Regions from separate parts of the Streptomyces sp. NPDC021093 genome, predicted to be linked through region 2. Evidence: riboswitches for the same ligand, from Rfam matches in the RefSeq annotation. Region 2 holds a riboswitch; each other region holds the start of a gene.
The links. Region 2 has a riboswitch for cyclic di-AMP ahead of ACH4SP_RS34790 (peptidoglycan DD-metalloendopeptidase family protein). Riboswitches for the same ligand answer to the same signal wherever they lie in the genome.
Positions count from the first base shown of each region.

Region 1: another riboswitch for cyclic di-AMP. It lies ahead of ACH4SP_RS30870 (transglycosylase family protein); the one in region 2 lies ahead of ACH4SP_RS34790 (peptidoglycan DD-metalloendopeptidase family protein).
Region 3: another riboswitch for cyclic di-AMP. It lies ahead of ACH4SP_RS38160 (M23 family metallopeptidase); the one in region 2 lies ahead of ACH4SP_RS34790 (peptidoglycan DD-metalloendopeptidase family protein).
Region 4: another riboswitch for cyclic di-AMP. It lies ahead of ACH4SP_RS23485 (NlpC/P60 family protein); the one in region 2 lies ahead of ACH4SP_RS34790 (peptidoglycan DD-metalloendopeptidase family protein).

Region 1 is NZ_JBIRQJ010000010.1:324,688-330,113, reverse strand. It holds gene eno (phosphopyruvate hydratase) at 67-1,353, opposite strand; gene ACH4SP_RS30870 (transglycosylase family protein) at 1,741-2,454, opposite strand; cyclic di-AMP (ydaO/yuaA leader) riboswitch at 2,457-2,653, opposite strand; gene ACH4SP_RS30865 (transglycosylase family protein) at 2,929-4,116, opposite strand; gene ACH4SP_RS30860 (cytochrome P450) at 4,234-5,426, opposite strand, start outside.
Region 2 is NZ_JBIRQJ010000013.1:191,679-197,104, reverse strand. It holds gene ACH4SP_RS34810 (aspartate aminotransferase family protein) at 1-880, shown strand, start outside; gene ACH4SP_RS34805 (helix-turn-helix domain-containing protein) at 1,013-1,633, shown strand; gene ACH4SP_RS34800 (DUF6126 family protein) at 1,635-1,892, shown strand; gene ACH4SP_RS34795 (tyrosine-protein phosphatase) at 1,917-2,717, opposite strand; cyclic di-AMP (ydaO/yuaA leader) riboswitch at 3,028-3,237, shown strand; gene ACH4SP_RS34790 (peptidoglycan DD-metalloendopeptidase family protein) at 3,242-4,240, shown strand; gene ACH4SP_RS34785 (SGNH/GDSL hydrolase family protein) at 4,447-5,238, shown strand; gene ACH4SP_RS34780 (carbohydrate kinase family protein) at 5,352-5,426, opposite strand, start outside.
Region 3 is NZ_JBIRQJ010000016.1:139,956-145,381, reverse strand. It holds gene ACH4SP_RS38175 (DNA topoisomerase (ATP-hydrolyzing) subunit A) at 1-352, opposite strand, end outside; gene ACH4SP_RS38170 (M16 family metallopeptidase) at 621-2,015, shown strand; gene ACH4SP_RS38165 (M16 family metallopeptidase) at 2,063-3,430, shown strand; cyclic di-AMP (ydaO/yuaA leader) riboswitch at 3,662-3,830, shown strand; gene ACH4SP_RS38160 (M23 family metallopeptidase) at 3,844-4,638, shown strand; gene ACH4SP_RS38155 (GntR family transcriptional regulator) at 4,852-5,426, shown strand, end outside.
Region 4 is NZ_JBIRQJ010000007.1:320,787-326,212, reverse strand. It holds gene ACH4SP_RS23505 (alpha/beta hydrolase) at 1-508, shown strand, start outside; gene ACH4SP_RS23500 (hypothetical protein) at 680-844, opposite strand; gene ACH4SP_RS23495 (NlpC/P60 family protein) at 951-2,030, opposite strand; gene ACH4SP_RS23490 (hypothetical protein) at 2,288-2,641, shown strand; gene ACH4SP_RS23485 (NlpC/P60 family protein) at 2,658-3,926, opposite strand; cyclic di-AMP (ydaO/yuaA leader) riboswitch at 3,924-4,095, opposite strand; gene pcrA (DNA helicase PcrA) at 4,329-5,426, shown strand, end outside.

The DNA of each region.
Region 1 (5,426 bases), on a different contig from region 2:
ACGTCCCCGCACACGGTACGGGACCGGGTACGGGGACGTACGGAGGCTTAAACCTTCAGCGAGGAATCAGCCCTTGAAACGGGGGAACGCGGAGCGGCCCGCGTACACCGCGGCGTCGTCGAGGATCTCCTCGATGCGCAGCAGCTGGTTGTACTTGGCGACGCGGTCCGAGCGGGCCGGGGCGCCGGTCTTGATCTGGCCGCAGTTCACCGCGACGGCGAGGTCGGCGATGGTGACGTCCTCGGTCTCGCCGGAACGGTGCGACATCATGCACTTGAAGCCGTTGCGCTGGGCCAGCTCGACGGCGTCCAGCGTCTCGGTGAGCGAGCCGATCTGGTTAACCTTGACGAGCAGGGCGTTCGCGGAGCCCTCCTCGATGCCGCGGGCCAGACGCTCCGGGTTGGTGACGAAGAGGTCGTCGCCGACGATCTGGACCTTGGAGCCCAGACGGTCGGTGAGGGTCTTCCAGCCGGCCCAGTCGTCCTCGTACAGCGGGTCCTCGATGGAGACCATCGGGTACGCGGAGACGAGCTCCTCGTAGTACTCGGTCATCTCGGCGGCCGAGCGGGACTTGCCCTCGAACTCGTACTTGCCGTCCTTGTAGAACTCGGAGGCGGCGACGTCGAGCGCGAGCGCGATCTGCTCGCCGGGGATGTAACCGGCCTGCGTGATGGCCTCGACGATGAGGTCGAGGGCGGCGCGGTTGGACTCCAGGTTCGGGGCGAAGCCGCCCTCGTCGCCGAGGCCGGTGGACAGGCCCTTGGTCTTCAGCACCTTCTTGAGGGTGTGGTAGACCTCGGCGCCCCAGCGAAGGGCCTCGGAGAAGGACTCCGCGCCGATCGGGGCGATCATGAACTCCTGGATGTCGACGTTGGAGTCGGCGTGCGACCCACCGTTGAGGATGTTCATCATCGGGACGGGCAGCAGGTGCGCGTTCGGACCGCCGAGGTAGCGGAACAGCGGCAGGTCGCTGGCCTCGGAGGCGGCGTGCGCGACGGCGAGGGAGACGCCCAGGATGGCGTTGGCGCCGAGGGAGCCCTTGTTCTCGGTGGCGTCGAGGTCGAACATCGCCTGGTCGATCAGGCGCTGCTCGGTCGCGTCGTAGCCGACGAGCTCCGGGCCGATCTGCTCGATGACGGCGAGAACGGCCTTCTCGACACCCTTGCCGAGGTAGCGGTTCGGGTCACCGTCGCGAAGCTCGATGGCTTCGAAGGCACCGGTGGAGGCGCCGGACGGAACAGCAGCACGGCCGGTGCTGCCGTCGTCGAGGCCGACCTCGACCTCGACCGTGGGGTTGCCTCGGGAGTCCAGGATTTCCCGGGCTACGACGACGTCGATGGACGGCACGAGCATCTCCTTATGGGATGTGACGCTGAGGGGTGCGCCCGCTGACGGGGCGCGGCGCAGGGTCGCTTTCGGCCTTGCGACATGAGCCTAACCGGATCGCAGGCATCAGCCAGCCGATGGACCGCCCGCTGGGACGAAAAGATGCCCGAATGCCTGTAATACAGGACGAAGGACCTGAAGGCCGTCGCCGTGTGTTACGGACCTGTTCACCCAGCGTGCGTACGGGCTCTGCCCATACGAGGGGACGTGGACGCAGAAGGGCCCCGGCCCGGGCGCGTACAGGGGGAAGTCGCGCCCGGCCGGGGTCCAGGTGTGCGGAGCGGACGGGGGTGGGCCGTCCGCTCCACTGCGCGGGGACCGGGCGGGGGTGGGCCGCCGGGGTCTCCGCGGGGGTCAGCTCAGGTGGAGCTGCTGACCCGGGTAGATGAGGTCGGCGTCGACGACGACTCCCTCATTCAGGTCGAGGATGTGCTGCCAGCCGCCCTTGACGTGCTTCGCCTCGGCGATCTTCGCGAGGGTGTCGCCGGACTTGACCTCGTACTCGCCGTCACCCTTCTGGATCGGGGCGGACGGCTTGGCTGCCGTCTTGGGGGCCTCGGACTTCGGGGCCGCGGACTTCGGGGCCTGGCGGGCCTCGGAGCGGGAGGCGGTCGGGGCCTCGGAGCGGTGCTGCTTCTTCGGGGCGGACTTCTGCGTGCCCGAGCCGGTGCTGACGCCCGGGTCGACACCGTCGTTGCTGAGGTTGCCGGCGCCCGCGCAGGCCCAGGCGCCGGGGCCCTGGATCTTGAGGAGCTGCTCGGCGACGGCTATCTGCTGGCCCTTGGTGGCCTGGTCGGCGCGCGGCGCGTACTTGGTGCCGCCGGCGGCCGCCCACGAGGAGTTCGTGAACTGCAGGCCGCCGTAGTAGCCGTTGCCCGTGTTGATGGACCAGTTGCCGCCGGACTCGCACTGGGCGACGGCGTCCCAGGTGTCGACGGAGGCGGCGGAGGCCGAGGAGGCCCCCATCAGCGGAGCGGCGACCGCGACACCGGTGACACCCGCGAGGGTGGCGACACGGGTGGCCTTGGACGGACGGCGGTGCTTGCCCTTGCCAGTGAACAGCGACATGGATATCCCCTCACCGACGCCTTCGAGGTGAGCTGTCGGGTTCGGGCTGTGAGTTCGCCCGGCCTCCGGTCGGGACCGCGGATCTCTCCCGCGTTCCGTCTCGGCGGCTTCACCCCAAGCCGTTCCTCGTCCGTCTCTCAACGTCCGGGCCCGGCACTTACCTTGGGTCCCCCGCTCCTGCCTACGGCGCTTTCGCGACGACTGCTGCCGAGGCCCGCCGGCAGGATTCGGCGTGCGGGCTCCGGTGCCCACCGGTGGCGAGCGAGGACGACCGTAATCACAGGAGTCCCCGATGTTCAAAGAGGCCCATCGGGGACATTCAGCCCCTACTTGCCCTCCCTGCACGGTTGTTTACGCAGGTCAGAGGGGGCACGGCGGGACCTTCCAGCAGGGACACGCCAGTTGGGGCAGAGAGACTCATGTCTCACTTGCGCAGAACCGGACATAAGGTCCCGAACTACCTGTGTTCTGGGCCTACTTTTCGCTCAATTCGAGGCTCTGGCCAGGCTTGATGAGGTCCGGATCGTCGCCCAGGGCCTTGCGGTTCGCCTCGTAGAGCGCGGGCCAGCCGCCGGGCACGTGCGCCTCGTCGGCGATGTGCCAGAGGTTGTCGCCGGGGCGCACGGTGTAGTCGCCGGGACCGGGTGCGCCGTCCGCACCCTTGTCGCCGTCACGGGAGGCGTGGCGGCCCTCATCGCGTCCGTCGGTCCCGTCCGGGGTGGACGAATTGTCCGGTACGGGAAGGGAGTTCTCCGGCGCGGGCTCGCCGCGGTGCTTGCCCTGGCCTCCGTCCGCGGGGTCGGTGGCGCCCGGGGTGGCGGGCGTACCGGGAGTGGCGGGCGTGCCGGGCGTGACCGACGCGTCCGGGGACTCGATGCCCGGGGTCTGCGTGCCCGGGGTCTGCGTGCCGGGGGCCTGCGTACCGGGCGTCGTGCCGCCGGGGAAGGGCAGTTCGGTGCCCGGGGTGGTCGGGCCGGTGCTGGGCTCGATGCTGGAGCCGGGGGTCGGCTCGGCGGGATGGCCGCTGCCCGGGATGGCGGGGGTGGTCGGAGTGACGGGGGTGGCCGGGGTGGTCGGCGCCTTCGCACCCGGATCCGTACCCGCGTCCTTACCCGCACCCGTGCCCGCGTCCGCACCCGTGCCCGGGGTGTCCTGGTGGGCGCTCTCGCCGGGGGTGTCCGGCTTCACGGAGCCCGCCGGGGGCTTGGGCGGTGCACCGGTGTCCGTGCCGGGATCGGCGGCGTCGACCCCGCCGGACGCGGAACCGGAACCGGAATCAGCACCGCCGCCCGGGGCGAGCCCGGAGACGCCGGCGCAGCTCGGCCAGCCCTGCGGGCCCTCGGCGGCGAACACCTTCTCGGCGACCTTGATCTGCTGCGAGCGGCTGGCGAGGTCGGGCCGCGGGGCGTACGCACCGCCGCCGTACTGGTCCCACTTCTCCTGCGAGAACTGGAGCCCGCCGTAGTAGCCGTTGCCGAGGTCGGCACTCCACATGCCGCCGCTCTCGCACTCGGCGACGCGGTCCCAGGTGTTCGACTCGACCGCGCTGGCGCTGGTCGCGCCCAGGAGCGGAATCGCGAGTGCGGATCCGGTCACCCCGGCCGCGACGATGAGAGCGGGTGCCTGACGCGGGCGGCGGTGTTTACCGTTCCCGGAGCGCATGCGGTTGCCTTTCAGCTGACGGTGACCCGGCTTCTGGCCGTAACTGCTGGGTCGTCCGTGAACGTAGCCGCAGTCGAACACCCGTCACAAGTCGATGCAGTGGAGATCACGCGAAGGTCACATTGCTGACGCGCCGTCAGCTTCGGGTGCCCTTACGGGTTCCCCGAACTCGACCGGGAGGGTGCGCAGTCCGCGCATGATGAGGCCGCCACGCCACCGCAAATCGGCAGGATCTTCCGCGAGTTGCAGGTCAGGGAGACGGGTCAGCAGGGTCGCGAGGGCCGTCTGCGCTTCGAGCCTGGCGAGCGGGGCGCCGAGGCAGTAGTGGATGCCGTGGCCGTAGCCGAGGTGCTGGTTGTCCCGACGGCTGAGATCCAAGGTGTCCGGATCCTGGAACCTTTCGGGGTCCCGGTCGGCGGCGGCAAGCACGACGAGCACGGGGTCGCCCGCGGAGATCTCCTCGCCGCCGATGCTCAGGTCCTCGGTCGCGTACCGCCAGGTGGCGAGCTCCACCGGGCCGTCGTAGCGCAGGAGTTCCTCGACGCCGGTGGCGAGGAGTCCGGTGTCGCCCTCGGCGAGGGCGGCTTGGAGGCGCTCGCGCTGCTCCGGGTTGCGGAGCAGCGCGTACGTCCCGTTGCCGATCAGGTTGATGGTCGTCTCAAAACCGGCAAACAGGATGATGAAGGCCATGGCGGCGGCCTCGTTCTCCGTCAGGTGCTCTCCGTGGTCGCTGGCCCGGATGAGGTTGGAGATGAGGTCGTCGCCGAGGTCCTCGCGCTTGCGGTGGATCAGCTCGACGAGGTACGCCCGGATCTTCTTCACCGAGCGCGCCACTCCCCCGCGCGGCCCGCCCCCGTGCCGGATCATCATCCCCGCCCAGTCGCGGAAGTCGTCCTGGTCCTCGCGGGGTACGCCCAGCAGGTCGCAGATCGCGTAGATGGGGAGCGGGAAGGCGAACTCGTGGATGAGGTCGGCGGACCCGTTGGGCTCGAACGCGTCGATGAGCCGGTCGGTCAGCTCCTGCACGCGGGGGGCGAACTCGGCGACCGTGCGCGGGGTGAATGCCTTGGAGACGAGCCGTCGCAGCCGGGTGTGGTCCGGCGGGTCGATGTTCAGCAGATGCGTCATCAGGTCGGCACTGCGCTCGCCGGGGATGCCGGTCTTGCCCTTGGCGTGCGCGGAGCCGGTGTGGTTCGCCGGATTCTTGCTGAGCCGCTGGTCGGCGAGGGCCTGCCGGGCATCCACGTACCGCGTCACCAGCCAGGCCTCGACGCCGCTGGGCAGCTTGGTGCGGTGCACGGGCGCGTGCT
Region 2 (5,426 bases):
GGACGGCTTCGCCCCCCTGCTGCCCGACACGGCGATCGCCATGGGCGATCTGGCCGCGCTGGAGAGGGAGTTGAAGCGCGGCGACGTCGCGGGCTTCGTCGTGGAGCCGATCCAGGGGAAGGGGGTGCGCGAGACGCCGCCCGGTTTCCTGCGCGCCGCCCAGGAACTGCTGCACCAGCACAAGGCACTGCTGATCGCCGACGAGGTGCAGACAGGCCTCGGGCGGACCGGGGACTTCTACGCGTACCAGCACGAGGACGGCGTCGAGCCGGACCTGCTGTGCGTCGCCAAGTCGCTGTCCGGCGGGTACGTGCCGGTCGGGGCGACCCTCGGCAAGGACTGGATCTTCAAGAAGGTGTACTCGTCGATGGACCGGGTGCTCGTCCACTCGGCCAGCTTCGGGTCCAACGCACAGGCGATGGCCGCCGGGCTCGCGGTGCTGACGGTGATGGAGGACGAGGAGGTCGTCGCGAACGCCCGGCGGACCGGCGAGCTGCTGAAGTCACGGCTGGCCGCGCTGATCGACCGGTACGAGCTGCTGCACGACGTGCGCGGGCGCGGACTCATGATCGGCATCGAGTTCGGCCGTCCGCAGTCGTTCAAGCTGCGCGGCCGCTGGGCCATGCTGCAGGCCGCCCGCAAGGGGCTCTTCGCGCAGATGGTCGTCGTGCCGCTGCTCCAGAAGCACCGGATCCTGACGCAGGTCTCCGGCGACCACCTCGAAGTGATCAAGCTGATCCCGCCGCTGACCGTGGGGGAGAAGGAGGTCGACCGCTTCGTCGAAGCGTTCACCGCGGTGATGGACGACGCACACGGCGGCGGTGGCCTGATGTGGGACTTCGGCAGGACACTGGTGAAGCAGGCGGTCGCCAACCGGTGAGGCGCCCGGCGGCCCGCGGGCCGGCGAGAGGTACCCGGCGGCTCGCGGACCGGTGAGCCGTACGGCCCGAAGGTTTTTGCCTCTGAGGCAAGAAGTTTGCCTCAGAGGCAATCCTTCTGGCTCAATGGATCCATGACGCCACGCCTCGACGAGGCGGTCGAAGGCTCGGGCGAGGGCCCGGGTGACATGCCTCCGGTCGCCCCCCACCTGCGCGAACTCCGCCGCCGCAGCGGTCTCACCCTGGAGGCGGCGGCCCGCCGCGCCTCGCTCTCGCCCGCGCACCTCTCCCGGCTGGAGACCGGCCGGCGCCAGCCCTCGCTGCCGATGCTGCTCGCGCTCGCCCGTATCTACGGTACGACCGTCTCCGAACTGCTCGGCGAGACCACCGGCGACCGGGACGCCGTCCTGCGGGCCGGGGACATGTCCGCGCGCGAGGCCGACGGCTGGACGTACCGGCAGGCGGGCGGCTCCGGGCGGGCCATGCAGGCCCTGCGGGTGCACGTCCCGCACGCGGCCCAGGGCGATCTCGTCCGCGTGCACCCGGGGGAGGAGTGGCTGTACGTCCTCGAAGGGCGGCTGCGGCTCGTCCTCGGAGAGACCGTCCACCTCCTGGACGAGGGCGACAGCGCCCACTTCGACTCGCTCACCCCGCACCGGATCACCTCGGTGACGCCGGCCGGGGCCGAGCTGCTTTTCGTCCACACACTGATGCAGAGCACCGTCGCCGGGCTCTGCCTGCCCCAGGAGTCATGAGATGCCGGATCTCACCGAGTCACAGACTGCTGCGATGGCCGCGATCGCCAGGGCCGCCCAGGAGGCGGCCCACGACGAGAACTCCAGGACCAGTAAGAAGGCCGACTGGAACGACGGCGCGGGGAAGTCCGGCGTGCTCGGCTTCGTCGAGGACAGGGCGCCGCGCGGGCTGGTGCTGCGCGTCTTCCTGTACGTCGCCGTGGGCCACGCCTTCGCGGCCTTCATCTACCTGCTGTTCACGCTCGGCGGTGAGGGCTGAGCGGGTGCTGCGCGGCGGTGCGCGTCACTCGGTGAGCCGCTCGCGCAGTGCCTCGCGCGTCCCCTGCGTGAGCTTGAGGCCCTGCGTCAGATACGTGTCGGTGTCGCCCCAGGTGTCCGCGATGACGGTGAAGGCGGCCTCCAGGTAGCTGGCGCGGGCGTCGAAGAGCGGCGCGAGCAGGCCCATCACCTCGGCGTTCATCGCCTCGGGGGAGTCGCTGCCGCGGCGCACCTTGTAGCGCCGGTGCGGGTCGTTCGACTTCACGTAGTCCGCCACGATCGCCTCGCGCTCGACGCCCACCGCCAGGAGCGTCACCGCGATGGCCAGGCCCGCCCGGTCCTTGCCCGCCGCACAGTGCATCAGTGCGGGCACGCTGTCCTCGGCGAGGGCGTGCAGCACCCGGCTGTGCTCGGCCGTTCGCTCCACGATCATCCGCCGGTACGAGCCCGTCATACGGGCGGCTGCCTTGCCGTCGTCGAGGATCTCGCGCAGCTGGTCGATGTTGCCGTCGCGCACCATCCGCCAGAACTCGGTGCCGTCCGCCGGGTCGCTGAGCGGGATGTTCACGTTCCGCACGCCGGTGAGCGCGACGTCCGGGCCCTCCAGCTTCTGGTCCGCGGCATTGCGGAAGTCGAAGATCGTGTGCAGCGCGAGCGAGTCGAAGAACACCGTGTCCGCCTCGGTGGCGTGCGCCAGGTGACCGCTGCGGAAGAGCCGTCCGTACCGCGTCGACCGGCCGTCCACCGTCGGCAGCCCGCCGACGTCCCGGAAGTTCCGTACACCTGCCAGGTCGGGCTCGGCCGACGGCGATGCCTGCTGCGTCACGAGTGCTCCTCACGCGGTCGTTCGCCGGGGCGAAGCGCACCGGCCGGGCACGGACCGACGATACGACATGACGGGTCAAAATAGGTGCCTAAGGCACCCACCTGGCCCCGGGGCGGGGGCGAGTGAGCAGAATCATAGGGCGGGGCTGCCGGGAACTGCCGGGGCGTCAAAGGCCAGGTCAGGGGCGGGAGATGGCGGAAGTGACGGGTGCGGCGCAGCGGGAGAACCGTGGAGAAGGAGTGCTGAGGGGAAGGAGAAGAAGGGAACGGCTTGTTCGGGAGGTCCGCACTCGCCTAGGTTCACCGTCAATCCGGGTGGACCGCCGAATCCTGCCACCGCCCGGAATCCGCACCCATGACTTCTTCGTGTGGCAGGAGCGGGGGACCCAGGTAGTACGCCGGCACCGGAAGCGCTCCATCCTCCGGTACGGCTAGGGGTGAAGTCGTGCTCTTCAGGGAGCGCGGCCGGGCATCTCCAGCCCGAACCCGACAGCTCACCTCGCAGGCGCCGGAGAGGAATCCGTCATGCCTGCAAAGGGTAAGCACCGCCGCCCCAAGTCCAGTTCGTCGCTCACCCGCGGCTTCGTCGCCGCCGGTACGGGCGGTGCGGCACTGGCGCTCCCGCTGATCGGGGCCACGGGGGCGCACGCCGCCGACAAGGCTGCGGCTCCCGTCGCGCTGCCGCAGAAGGCGCCGCTGCAGCAGGTGCCCCAGCAGCGGACGGCGGAGCGCCCGGCCGCCGCGCCGCAGGCCGACTCCAAGAAGACCGACACCCGTACGTACTCCGTGGTGACCGGCGACAACCTGTCGAAGATCGCCGCGGAGGAGAACGTGCGCGGCGGCTGGCAGAAGCTGTACACGGACAACAAGTCGGTCGTCGGCGACGACCCTTCGATGATCTTCCCCGGTCTGAAGCTCACCCTCGGCGGCAAGGCGCCCGCGGGCTCGGGCAGCGCCGGTGGGGCGAAGGCCACGGCGCCCGCCCCGCAGAAGCAGGCCGACCGCACGGAGCGCACCGAGCGTACGGAACAGCGCGTCGAGCAGCGCACGGAGCAGCGCACCGAGAAGCGTGCGGAGCAGCGCACCCAGAAGCGGGTCGAGCGGCAGCAGAGCTCCGGTTCCGGCTTCTCCGCGCCCGTCCCGTCCGGCGTCTCCACCCCGTACCGCGCCTCCGGCGGCAGCTGGTCCAGCGGCTACCACACCGGTGTCGACTTCCGGGCCTCCTCCGGCACGCCGGTCAAGGCCGTCGGTGCGGGCACCGTCGTCTCCGCCGGCTGGGGCGGCGCGTACGGCAACGAGATCGTCATCAAGCACAACGACGGCCGCTACTCGCAGTACGCCCACCTGTCCGCGCTGAACGTCCGCTCCGGCCAGAGCGTCTCCGGCGGCCAGCAGATCGGCTACTCCGGCTCCACCGGAAACTCCACGGGACCGCACCTGCACTTCGAGATCCGCACCGGCCCGGGATACGGCTCGGACATCGACCCGCTGGGCTACCTCCGCAGCAACGGCGTCCCGGTCTGACCGCACGCCGACGGCGGGCTTCGGCCCTTCCGGCACACGGTTTTTCTCGCCCCCGCACCGGTCCCGGTGCGGGGGCGAGCCCCGTTCTCGCGGCATCACCTGCGTATTCCGGGTTGAATGAATCTTGACCGGTGGTATATCTCACCCTCCGTCAACCCCTCCCTACGGTGGCGTAAGTCACTTGCGGAAGTGAAGGATGTGTCGACGTGGCAGACGATTCGAGATCATTCAGCACAGGCACCATCGGGTCGTACGCGGCGATCGGGGACAGCTTCACCGAAGGGGTCGGAGACCCTGGCCCCGACGGTGCGTTCACCGGGTGGGCCGACCGGCTTGCCGTCCTCCTGGACGACCGGGTACCCGAGCACACCTTCCGATACGCGAACCTCGCCGTACGCGGCAAGCTCCTCGACCAGATCGTGGCCGAGCAGGTCCCGCGGGCCAAGGAGCTCGCCCCCGACCTGGTCAGCTTCTGTGCGGGCGGCAACGACATCATCCGGCCCGGCACCGACCCCGACGACGTCGCCGAGCGCTTCGAGAAGGCCGTCGCCGACCTCACGTCGGCGGTCGGCACGGTCATGATCACCACGGGCTTCGACACCCGGGGCGTCCCCGTACTGCGCCATCTGCGCGGCAAGGTCGCCACGTACTCGGCGCACGTACGGTCCATCGCCGACCGCTACGACTGCCCGGTCCTCGACCTGTGGTCGCTGAAGTCCGTGCAGGACCGGCGGGCCTGGGACTCCGACCGGCTGCACCTCTCGCCCGAGGGGCACACCCGGGTCGCGCTGCGGGCCGGTCAGGTGCTCGGCCTGGACATCCCGGCCGACCCCGACCAGCCGTGGCCGCCGATGGCGCCGCGCGGCAGGCTCGAAGCGCGCCGCGACAACATCGACTGGGCCCGCGAGCACCTGGTGCCGTGGATCGGCCGACGGCTGCGCGGCGAGAGCTCCGGGGACCACGTCGAGGCCAAGCGGCCCGACCTGCTGCCTCTCTGACGGAGAGTCGGGCCCGGCCCTCCGGGGGGGGAAGGCCGGGCCGCGGGGGCCCGGGGCGCTTCCCTGACGGAGGGTCAGGCCTGCGGCCGCGCGGGTTCGGCGAGCACGGAGGGTCAGGCCTGCGGCCCCGCGGGTTCGGCGAGCAGCGCGTCCGGGCCGATCAGGGACGTGTTGCCGGGGACGGTGCA
Region 3 (5,426 bases), on a different contig from region 2:
CGTGGCCGTCGACCAGCGGCAGCCGCATGGAGAACGGCTGTGCCATGCGGACCAGCGCGTCGTAGATCGACGCGTCGCCGTGCGGGTGCAGCTTGCCCATCACCTCGCCGACGACGCGGGCGCACTTGACGTACCCCCGGTCGGGGCGCAGGCCCATCTCGTTCATCTGGTAGACGATGCGGCGGTGCACCGGCTTCAGGCCGTCCCGCGCGTCCGGCAGGGCGCGCGAGTAGATCACCGAGTAGGCGTACTCAAGGAAGGAGCCCTGCATCTCGTCGACGACGTCGACGTCGAGGATCTTCTCCTCGAACGCCTCGTCAGGCTGCGGGGTCTTCGTGCTGCGGCGGGCCATCGCGCTGCGGCTCCTTCTCACTGTTCAAAGGGTGGTTGTGGGGATCGGTGGTGCGGGAGGCGGGGGTGCTGACGCGGACCATTGTGGACCGCCGCACTGACAACGCCGACCTCGACCCGTCCGTAGCGGGTTTCGGAGCGGCCGCGAAGGCGTCTTCGAGAAGACTGCGGGAAACGGGAACTTCGCGGACTGTCACTGCGCTTGCATACAGTGGCAGGACTTACTTGCAGGACTTGTCTCATACGCGATCGAAGGGACGTACATGCCCATGGGTCACACGGCCACAGCGCAGGCCGGCTCCGGCGGCCTGACAGCGACCGAGCACCGGCTTGCGAACGGTCTGCGGGTGATCCTCTCCGAGGACCACCTGACCCCGGTCGCCGCGGTCTGCCTCTGGTACGACGTCGGCTCGCGCCACGAGGTCAAGGGCCGTACGGGCCTGGCGCACCTCTTCGAGCACCTGATGTTCCAGGGATCCGCCCAGGTGCACGGCAACGGTCACTTCGAGCTGGTGCAGGGCGCGGGCGGTTCGCTCAACGGCACCACCAGCTTCGAGCGCACCAACTACTTCGAGACGATGCCCGCGCACCAGCTGGAGCTGGCGCTGTGGCTGGAAGCCGACCGGATGGGCTCGCTGCTCACCGCGCTCGACGACGAGTCCATGGAGAACCAGCGCGACGTCGTCAAGAACGAGCGCCGCCAGCGGTACGACAACGTGCCCTACGGCACCGCTTTCGAGAAGCTCACCGCCCTCATGTACCCCGAGGGCCACCCCTATCACCACACCCCGATCGGCTCGATGGCCGACCTGGACGCCGCGACGCTGGAAGACGCCCGCGCCTTCTTCCGTACGTACTACGCGCCCAACAACGCGGTGCTGTCGGTCGTCGGCGACATCGACCCCGAGGCCACCCTGGCCTGGGTCGAGAAGTACTTCGGCTCGATCCCCTCGCACGACGGCAAGCAGCCGCCGCGCGACGGCTCGCTGCCCGACGTCATCGGCGGCGAGCTGCGCGAGGTCGTCGAGGAGGAGGTCCCGGCGCGTGCGCTGATGGCCGCCTACCGGCTGCCCCACGACGGCACGCGCGAGGCGGACGCCGCGGACCTGGCGCTCACCGTGCTCGGCGGCGGCGAGTCCTCCCGCCTGCACAACCGGCTCGTACGACGCGACCAGACGGCGGTGACGGCCGGATTCGGCCTGCTGCGCCTGGCCGGTGCGCCCTCGCTCGGCTGGCTGGACGTCAAGACGTCGGGCGGCGTCGAGGTTCCGCAGATCGAGGCGGCCGTCGACGAGGAGCTCGCGCGGTTCGCCGCCGAGGGCCCGACGGCCGAGGAGATGGAGCGCGCCCAGGCCCAGTTGGAGCGCGAGTGGCTGGACCGGCTCGGCACGGTCGCCGGCCGCGCCGACGAACTCTGCAGGTACGCCGTGCTGTTCGGCGACCCGCTGCTCGCCCTGACCGCCGTGCAGCGCGTGCTGGACGTGACGGCCGATGAGGTGCAGGCCGTCGCGAAGGCGTGCCTGCGCCCGGACAACCGCGCGGTCCTGGTGTACGAGCCGCTCGCGGCCGCGGCCGAGTCCGAGCCGGTCGAGCCCGCCGACGCCGCGCACGCCGACGTCGTACAGGAAGTCCAGCAGGAGCAGCAGGAAGGGGCGGACCAGTGACGGAGACCGCAGCCACCACCGGCAAGGCCGCAGCCGTGACCAGCGAGATGCAGTTCCACCCGCAGCCGCAGGCGGGCCCCGCCACCCCGTGGGCCTTCCCGGCCCCCGAGCGCGGCGCCCTGCCCAACGGGCTGGTCGTGCTGCGCTGCGACCGCCCCGGCCAGAAGCTGGTGGCCGTCGAGGTCAACCTCGCGGCACCTCTTGAGGCCGAGCCCCAGGGCCTGGACGGCGTGGCCACGATCATGTCGCGCGCCTTCACCGAGGGCACCGACAAGCACTCGGCGGAGGAGTTCGCCGCCGAGCTGGAGCGCTGCGGCGCCACCCTCGACGCGTACGCCGACCACCCCGGCATCCGGGTCTCCCTCGAAGTGCCGGTCTCCCGGCTGCCCAAGGCGCTCGGCCTGCTCGCCGACGCCCTGCGCGCGCCCGCGTTCGCGGACGGCGAGATCGACCGTCTCGTGCGCAACCGGCTCGACGAGATCCCGCACGAGGCGGCCAACCCGTCCCGGCGGGCCGCCAAGCAGCTCTCCAAGGAGCTCTTCCCGGCCTCCTTGCGCATGTCGCGCCCCCGCCAGGGCACCGAGGAGACGGTCAAGGCCATCGACTCGGCCGCCGTGCGCGCCTTCTACGAGGCGCACGTCCGCCCGGCCACCTCCACGGCCGTCGTCGTCGGCGACCTCACCGGCATCGACCTGGACGCCGTCCTGGCCGACACCCTGGGGGAGTGGACGGGCAACACCGCCGCGCCGCGCCCGGTCCCGCCGATCACCGCCGACGACACCGGCCGCGTGGTCATCGTCGACCGCCCGGGTGCCGTCCAGACCCAGCTGCTGATCGGCCGCATCGGCCCGGACCGGCACGACCGCGTCTGGCCCGCCCAGGTTCTCGGCACGTACTGCCTCGGCGGCACCCTCACCTCGCGCCTGGACCGCGTCCTGCGCGAGGAGAAGGGCTACACCTACGGCGTGCGCGCCTTCGGCCAGGTGATGCGCTCCGCCGCGGACGGCAGCGGCGCCGCCATGCTGGCCATCAGCGGCTCCGTGGACACCGAGTCGACCGGGCCCGCCCTGGACGACCTCTGGAAGGTCCTGCGGACGCTCGCGGCCGAGGGCCTCACCGACGCCGAGCGCGACGTCGCCGTGCAGAACCTGGTCGGGGTCGCCCCGCTCAAGTACGAGACGGCGTCCGCCGTCGCGGGCACGCTGGCCGACCAGGTCGAGCAGCACCTGCCCGACGACTTCCAGGCCCAGCTGTACGCCCGGCTCGCCACCACCGGCACGGTGGAGGCCACGGCGGCCGTCGTGAACGCGTTCCCGGTGGACAAGCTGGTCACGATCCTGGTCGGCGACGCCTCGCAGATCGCGGAGCCCGTACGGGCGCTGAACATCGGTGAGGTCACGGTCGTCACCGGCTGACCGGTCGGAGGGCCGCACAAGGCCGTTCGTACGACCGGCACAAAGCATGACAAGAAGGACCCCGATGACTCCCGAGTCGTCGGGGTCCTCCCTTATGTCCGATTTATTGGAGAGGTTGCCTGTCTGCCGTGTGGGCTCCGTTACAAAAAGGGCTGTCTGTTTGGCGATTGAAAGAAGTGCCGCTTAGCGTCGGTCCGGCTGTCCGTCAGAGTGCGCCGCAACCGCGGCACCGGGCAGTCATCGCCGAGTCCCCGTCAGGCGCGAGCCTGGGGAGCCGGGGACCCACTCAGTCCCTGGGGTGAATCGGACGCCATCGCCCTTCACGGGCCGGTGGGGCCCGTAGGAGACCTTCCTGCTCCGAACCCGTCAGCTAACCCGGTAGGCGAGAAGGAAGGAAAGGAAACAGCCACTTCATGGCGTTCACCCGTGCCGCCGGGAAGCACCGGCGTCCCTCCGTGCTGTCGCGCAAGAGCGCCAACATCGCCGGAGTCGCCGCCCTCACCACGACCGGTGTCATCGGAACGCTGGCCCCGCAGGCCATCGCCGCCGAGCACGACCTGTCGGCCGAGGACACCGGCACCATCCGCGCCGTCGTCATGGAGAACACCGTGACGGAGACCCTCACCGCCCAGGTCGAGGCACAGGCCACCGCCCAGAAGCAGGCGTACGACAAGGCCGAGGCCGAGCGGAAGGCCGAAGAGGCCCGCAAGGCGGAGGTCAAGCGCAAGGCCGAGGCCAAGGCGAAGAAGGAGCGCGAGGAGCGCGAGCGTGCCGCCCGCGAGGCCGAGCGCAAGCGCCTCAACGCCTTCCGGCTGCCGGTCGCGGACTCGTACGTCAGCACCAGCTACAAGTCCGGTGGCGCGCTGTGGTCCTCCGGCAGCCACTCCGGCGTCGACTTCCACGCCTCGTCGGGCAGCTCCGTCGTCGCCGTCGGTGCCGGCACGGTCGTCGAGGCCGGCTGGGGCGGGGCGTACGGCAACAACATCGTGATCAGGATGAACGACGGCTCGTACACCCAGTACGGCCACCTCTCCTCGATCGGTGTCTCCGTCGGCCAGTCCGTCATGTCCGGCGAGCAGATAGGCCTCTCCGGCTCCACGGGCAACTCCACGGGCCCGCACCTGCACTTCGAGGCCCGCACCTCCTCCGAGTACGGCTCGGACATCGACCCGGTCGCGTACCTGCGCGGCCACGGCGTCGGCGTCTGACCGCACCCGCGGCTGCCGCACCTGCTGCTGCACGCGTCGCCGTACCTGCTGTTCGGGAATGCCCCGGCTCTCCACGAGCCGGGGCATTTCTGTGTGCGCTCTCCCCGGAGTTCAGGCTGGAGTTCAGGCCAGAGTTCAGGATTTTCTTCGGTAATTCCGCCGCGTTGCAATAGAGTTGAGAGAAGGATTCGGCGGGCAGACGGAGGTCCGGGCATGCGCATTCCCGCGCATTCGGTGTGTACGGCGATTCGCGACGACATCGTGTCCGGAGCTCTGCCGCGCGGCAGCCGGCTCACGGAAGAGCTGCTGGCCCGCCGGTACGGCGTCTCGCGCGTCCCGGTCCGCGAGGCGCTGCGCACCCTGCAGGCCGAGGGCTTCGTCACCACCCGCCGGCACGCGGGCGCCTGCGTCGCCGAGCCGACCGCGCAGGAGGCCGCCGACCTCCTGGAGATGCGTACGCTCCTGGAGCCGCTCGGTGCGGCGCGTGCGGCCGTTCGGCGGACGGAGGCGCACCTCAAGGTGCTCCGCGGGCTCGTCAGGCTGGGGCAGGACCGGGCCGGGCGGGCCGATGGCGAGGATCTGACCTCTCTCACCGGCTGGTTCCACGAGACCCTGGCCCAGGCGTCCGGCAGCCCCGGCCTGATCACCCTGCTGGCCCAGCTCAAGCACAAGATCGCCTGGATGTACGTGGTGGAGCGGCCGGCCAGGCCCGCCGAGACGTGGGCCGAGCACGGCGCGATAGTCGACGCGGTGACCAGGCGCGACGCGGACCGGGCCAGGGCGCTGAC
Region 4 (5,426 bases), on a different contig from region 2:
CGACACCGGCTGTGCCAACATCCCGGGCAAGGTCAACGCGGACAGCTGGCTGAGCGTCGACGTGCGGAAGATGGTCTCCGACACCTTCCGCGCCTCGGACAAGGCCGCGGACTGGGCCGTCGGCGGCTACTCGGCGGGCGCGCACTGCGCGGCCAAGCTCGCCGTCGCGCACCCGGACCGCTACCGCGCGGGCGTCAGCCTCTCCGGTTTCAACGACCCGAAGGGCGAGCCCGCCGCCCTCACCGCCGCGACCCCCGAACTGCGGCGCGCCAACAACCCGTACATGATGCTGAAGGCGGCGAACAAGGCGGGGAAGCCGCCGCGCACCGCCCTGTTCATGTCGGGCGCGGCCGGTGACGGCTTCGAGGCGGGGACCGCCATGAAGGCGGAGGCGAAGGCACCGACGACGGTGCGGGCCGTGAAGCTGACCGGGCCCCACGGCACCAGCGTGTGGAAGCAGCAGGTGCCGGAGGTCTTCCGGTGGCTGTCGGAGCAGCTGGGCAAGTAGTCGCCGCAACCGGGCAGGCAGCCACCCTCGGTCAGTACCGGCGGTCGGCGCCGACGGTCCAGTACCGGCGGTCAGTACGGGCTGCCGGTCCCGCAGTGCGGGCCGCCGGTCCCGCAGTGCGGGCCGCCGGTGCCACAGTGCGGGCCGCCGGTGTCGGCTCGGTGCCGGTTCTCAGTACTGCCGGCCGTGGCCGCGCCCGCCGCGCAGTCGGCCCAGGAGCTGCCTGGCCTGCGAGCGCCTGCGCGGGTTCGCGGCCTCGCGGCGGCCTCGGGCGATGGTCCGGCGGCCCTGCGGGCTGCGCGCGTAACTCTTGATCCTGCTGATGATGCCCGGCATGACTGTGCCTCCCTCTATGAGGCCGTGGCGGCCACGGCCTCATAGAGGCGGTTACCCCGGGAAGAGTGGCCGACCCTGTCGATCAGGGGGCATTGCGCAGGGGGCCTCACGCGGGCCGTGTCGCCCCCGTCAGCGGCATCTCGTCGATCGGTGCGATCCGCACCGGGGCACCGGGCCGCGGGGCGTGGATCATCTTGCCTTCGCCGATGTACAGCCCGACATGGGTGATGCCGGAGTAGAAGAAAAGCAGATCTCCCGGCGCGAGTTGGGAACGCGAGACGCGTTCTCCCGCGTTGATCTGGGTGTAGGTGGTGCGCGGGAGCGCCACCCCGGCAGAGCGCCAGGCGGCCTGGGTCAGGCCCGAGCAATCGAAGGAGGAGGGGCCCGTGGCACCCCAGACATAAGGCTTTCCCAGAGCGGAGTACGCGAACGAAACGGCCTGCGAGGCACGGGCGTTGGGTGCCCGGACGTCGCCGCGAGGCATCTCGGTGCGATCCCCGCGACTGGCACGGTCGCCGCCACCCGCCTCGCCGTGCCCGTCCTGGGCGGCGTACCGGGCACGGTCGTCGGCGGTGAGCCGGGAGAGCAGTTCCTCCGCGCCGGAGATTTTCTTCTGGATCTCCGCCTTCTGCTTCTTCAACTCGCCCTGCTGTTCGGCGAGTTCGGTGAACCTCTGACCGGCGCTGCCGCGCAGGCGGGCGATCTCGGCCACCTGCCGCTGCGCGCCCTGCACCTTGACGGCCTGCCGGTCGCCCGCCCGCCCGGCGATCGCGGCCCGCTCCAGATACTGGTCGGGGTTCGAGGTCAGCGCGACCTGGAGCGCGGGCTCGATGCCCCCGGTGCGGTACTGGGCCGCGGCCAGCGAACCGAGCGAGCCGCGTGCGGAGTTGAGCCGCTCCGTCCTGCGTGCTGCCTCGTCCCGCAGCTGGTCGAGCGACTTCTTGGTCCGCTCGGCCTTCTCCTGCACGCCGTTGTACGTCTCGGTGGCGGCCTCGGCGTCGTGGTACAGCTTGTCGATCTTCGACTTGATCTGTGCCGGAGTGAGCGTCGGCTCCGCCTGTGCGGTGCCCTCCAGTGCGGTGGTGCCCGCGGCCCCTGCCAGTGCGAGGGTGACCGCGGTGGTGCGGGCGGTACGAACGGTACTGCCGGTGAGTGAGCGCTGCTTGGGCTTCCGGTGCGCTGCCACGAGGGCGTTCACGTCCTTCCACGGGTCCGTCCGGCCGGTGGGGGAGGGGAGTCGGCCGTCTGGGGAGGGACGCTAAACCTGGGCGTCACGGCACAGCCTTCGAATGAGCGCTAATGGCAGGAAGAGGGCGAGTGCTGATCGCAGATGATCGACGACTGGGATGCGGAATCACCACTTCCGCGCCCACTGTGATCGATGGGACGGAATGGCCCGCCCTGCCGCGATCCCCCTGCTAACGCCTGGCTAGGCTCCGCCCCATGGATGTACTGATCAATGTTTTCGTAGGACTCCACATCATCGGCATCGCCTCGCTCCTCGGCGGCTTCCTGACCCAGATGAAGGCGATGGGCGCGGGCACCGCCCGCTTCACGCCCCCGATGCTGCACGGTGCGCTGACCATGCTGGTCACCGGCATCGCCCTGGTCGGGCTCAACCAGGCCCAGGACCACACCCTCAACAACGTCAAGCTCGGCATCAAGCTGGCGATCCTGGTGGTGATCCTGGGCCTCGTCTACGTCAAGCGCGATGACGAGAAGGTGGAGAAGGCGCTGTTCGGCGCGGTCGGCGGGCTGACGGCGGTCAATATCTTCGTCGCCGTCCTCTGGACCTGAGTTCCGGCGGGACCGGTCAGGCCGGCCGTACGCTCCCGTAGATCGGCATGTAGTAGATCGACTCCTCGCGCACCTTCGCGTTCGGCTTCGGTGCGTGGATCATCATTCCGTTGCCCTTGTAGATGCCGACGTGGCTGATGTCGTCGTAGAAGAACACCAGGTCACCCGGTTTGAGGTCCTTCGTCGCGATCCGGGTGCCGACCTTCACCTGGTCCCAGGTGGTCCGCGGCAGGGTCACCCCGGCGGCCCGCCAGGCGGCCTGGGACAGCCCCGAGCAGTCGTACGAGGAGGGGCCGGTCGCGCCCCAGATGTACGGCTTGCCGATCTGGGCGCGGGCGAAGTCCAGCACCTTCGCGGCCTTCGTGGAATACGAGCTTCCGGAGCCGGAGCCGGAGCCGGAGCCGGAGTCAGAGCCGCTGCCGGAGCCCGAGCCGCTACCGGAATCCGTGCCCGTGCCTGTGCCCGTACCGGTACCGGTACGGGTACCCGACCCGGATCCGGACCCCTGCCCGGGCTCCTTCTCCTTCTCTTCCTCCCGCTCCTTCTCCCTGGCCGCCTCCTCCGCCTGCTGCCGCGCCAGCTCCTCCGCCTTGCGCTTGGCCTCCGCCTCGCGCTTGCGCTCCAGCTCCGCGAGCTTGGCCTTCTCCTCGGCGGTCAGCCGCGACAGCAGCCCGCGCGCCTGCCCGAGCTTGTCCTGTACGTCCTGCTTGGACTCCCGCAGCGAGGCCTGCGACGTGGTCAGCCGCTCCAGACCGCGGGTCGCCACGGCCCGGTGCTTCGCGGCGGACTGCTGCTGTGCGCTGTAGTCGGCGACCAGCTTCTTCTGCCGATCGGTGGTCCGCGCCATCAGCCGCCGCGAGTCGAAGTACGACTGCGGGTCGTGCGCCAGGAGCAGAGCGGCCGTGGAACCGACCGATCCGCTGCGGTACTGGGTGGCAGCGAAGGTACCGAGCGCCCGCCTGGCCTCGTTGAGCTTGTCGGTGCGCTGCGCGACGTCGTCGAGGAGCCCGTCGAGCTTCTCCTTCTGCTGCCGGGTGGCTTCCTTGGCCGCGTTGTACTTCTGGGTCGCCGTCCCGGCCTGCCGGTAGAGGTCGTCGACCTTCTTCTGCACCTCTTCGACCGAGGGCTTCGGCGAGGCGGGTGCGGTGGGCGCGGCCTGGGCGGACTGGGCGACCAGGCCGACGGTGACCAGGGCGGCGGTGGTGACGCCGAATCCGGGAGCGGTGGAACGTATCAGCGACGTGGCGCGGGTACGCGGCTTGCGATGCGATGCCAAAGCAGGCATTCCTTCCGTGGACCGCCTACCGGGTTAGCTGTCGGGTTCGGGCGGACTGACGGAAGGTGCCCTACGGCCCAGGTGTGTGTGGGGGACGGGCCGATTCACCCCGGTGATGCGTGTGGGTCCCCGGTTCCGAACCACCGTGCGGGCGGCGCGAATTCGGCGTGAGGGCACCGTTCCGGCGCGGTTCGCCGAGGGGGGTACGGGCCGCTCGCGCAGCACCGTAGCCAATCCCCGTGACGGGTGGGAAGCCTGATGTTCGATATGCCCGATACATTTTCGTGACCTTTGCAAGCGGTGAGGGTCGGGTCACGGAAGGTGGTCGCGGGTGGTGCTGGGCAAGGTCACGGACGGTGGTGGCGGAAACCGGGACCTGCTGTCAGTGCGGCCGCCTAGACTCGGTAGGCGATGAGCAGCCTCTTTGACGACAGCTTCCTGGCCGACCTCCAGCACAAGGACGACGCGGCCCCGCCTCCCCCGGAGGACACCGATGACGGTGCCCCCGCGGAGGAGGTTCCGCACGACCTCTTCCAGGGCGCCTTCGACGGCCCGCCGCCGCCCCGCGACGCGTACTACCGGGACGGCGCCCCCCGCCCGGTGGTCGACCCGGCGGCCCTGCTCGACGGGCTGAACGACAACCAGCGCGCAGCCGTCGTGCACGCCGGATCGCCGCTGCTCATCGTGGCCGGAGCCGGTTCCGGCAAGACCCGTGTGCTCACCCATCGCATCGCGCACCTGCTCGCGGCCCGCGGTGTGCATCCCGGCCAGATCCTCGCGATCACCTTCACCAACAAGGCCGCGGCCGAGATGAAGGAGCGCGTCGAGGCCCTGGTCGGCCCGCGCGCCAACGCGATGTGGGTGTCCACCTTCCACAGCGCCTGCGTCCGCATCCTGCGCCGCGAGTCCAAGAAGCTCGGCTTCACGAGCTCCTTCTCGATCTACGACGCCGCCGACTCCAAGCGTCTGATGGCCCTGGTCTGCCGCGACCTCGACATCGACCCGAAGAAGTTCCCGCCGAAGTCCTTCAGCGCCAAGGTCTCCAACCTGAAGAACGAGCTGATAGACGAGGAGACCTTCGCCGGCCAGGCCGCCGACGGCTTCGAGAAGACCCTCGCCCAGGCCTACGCGATGTACCAGTCCCGCCTCCGCGAGGCGAACGCACTGGACTTCGACGACATCATCATGACCACGGTGCATCTGCTCCAGGCGTTCCCCGACGTCGCCGAGCACTACCGGATGCGCTTCCGGCACGTGATGGTCGACGAGTACCAGGACACCAACCACGCCCAGTACACGCTGGTACGGGAGCTGGTCGGGCCCTCCGGCGAGGGCAAGGCCCCCGGTGAGCTGTGCGTCGTCGGCGACGCCGACCAGTCGATCTACGCCTTCCGCGGCGCGACGATCCGCAACATCCTCCAGTTCGAGGAGGACTACCCGGACGCGAAGACGATCCTGCTGGAGCAGAACTACCGCTCCACCCAGACCATCCTCACCGCCGCCAACGCC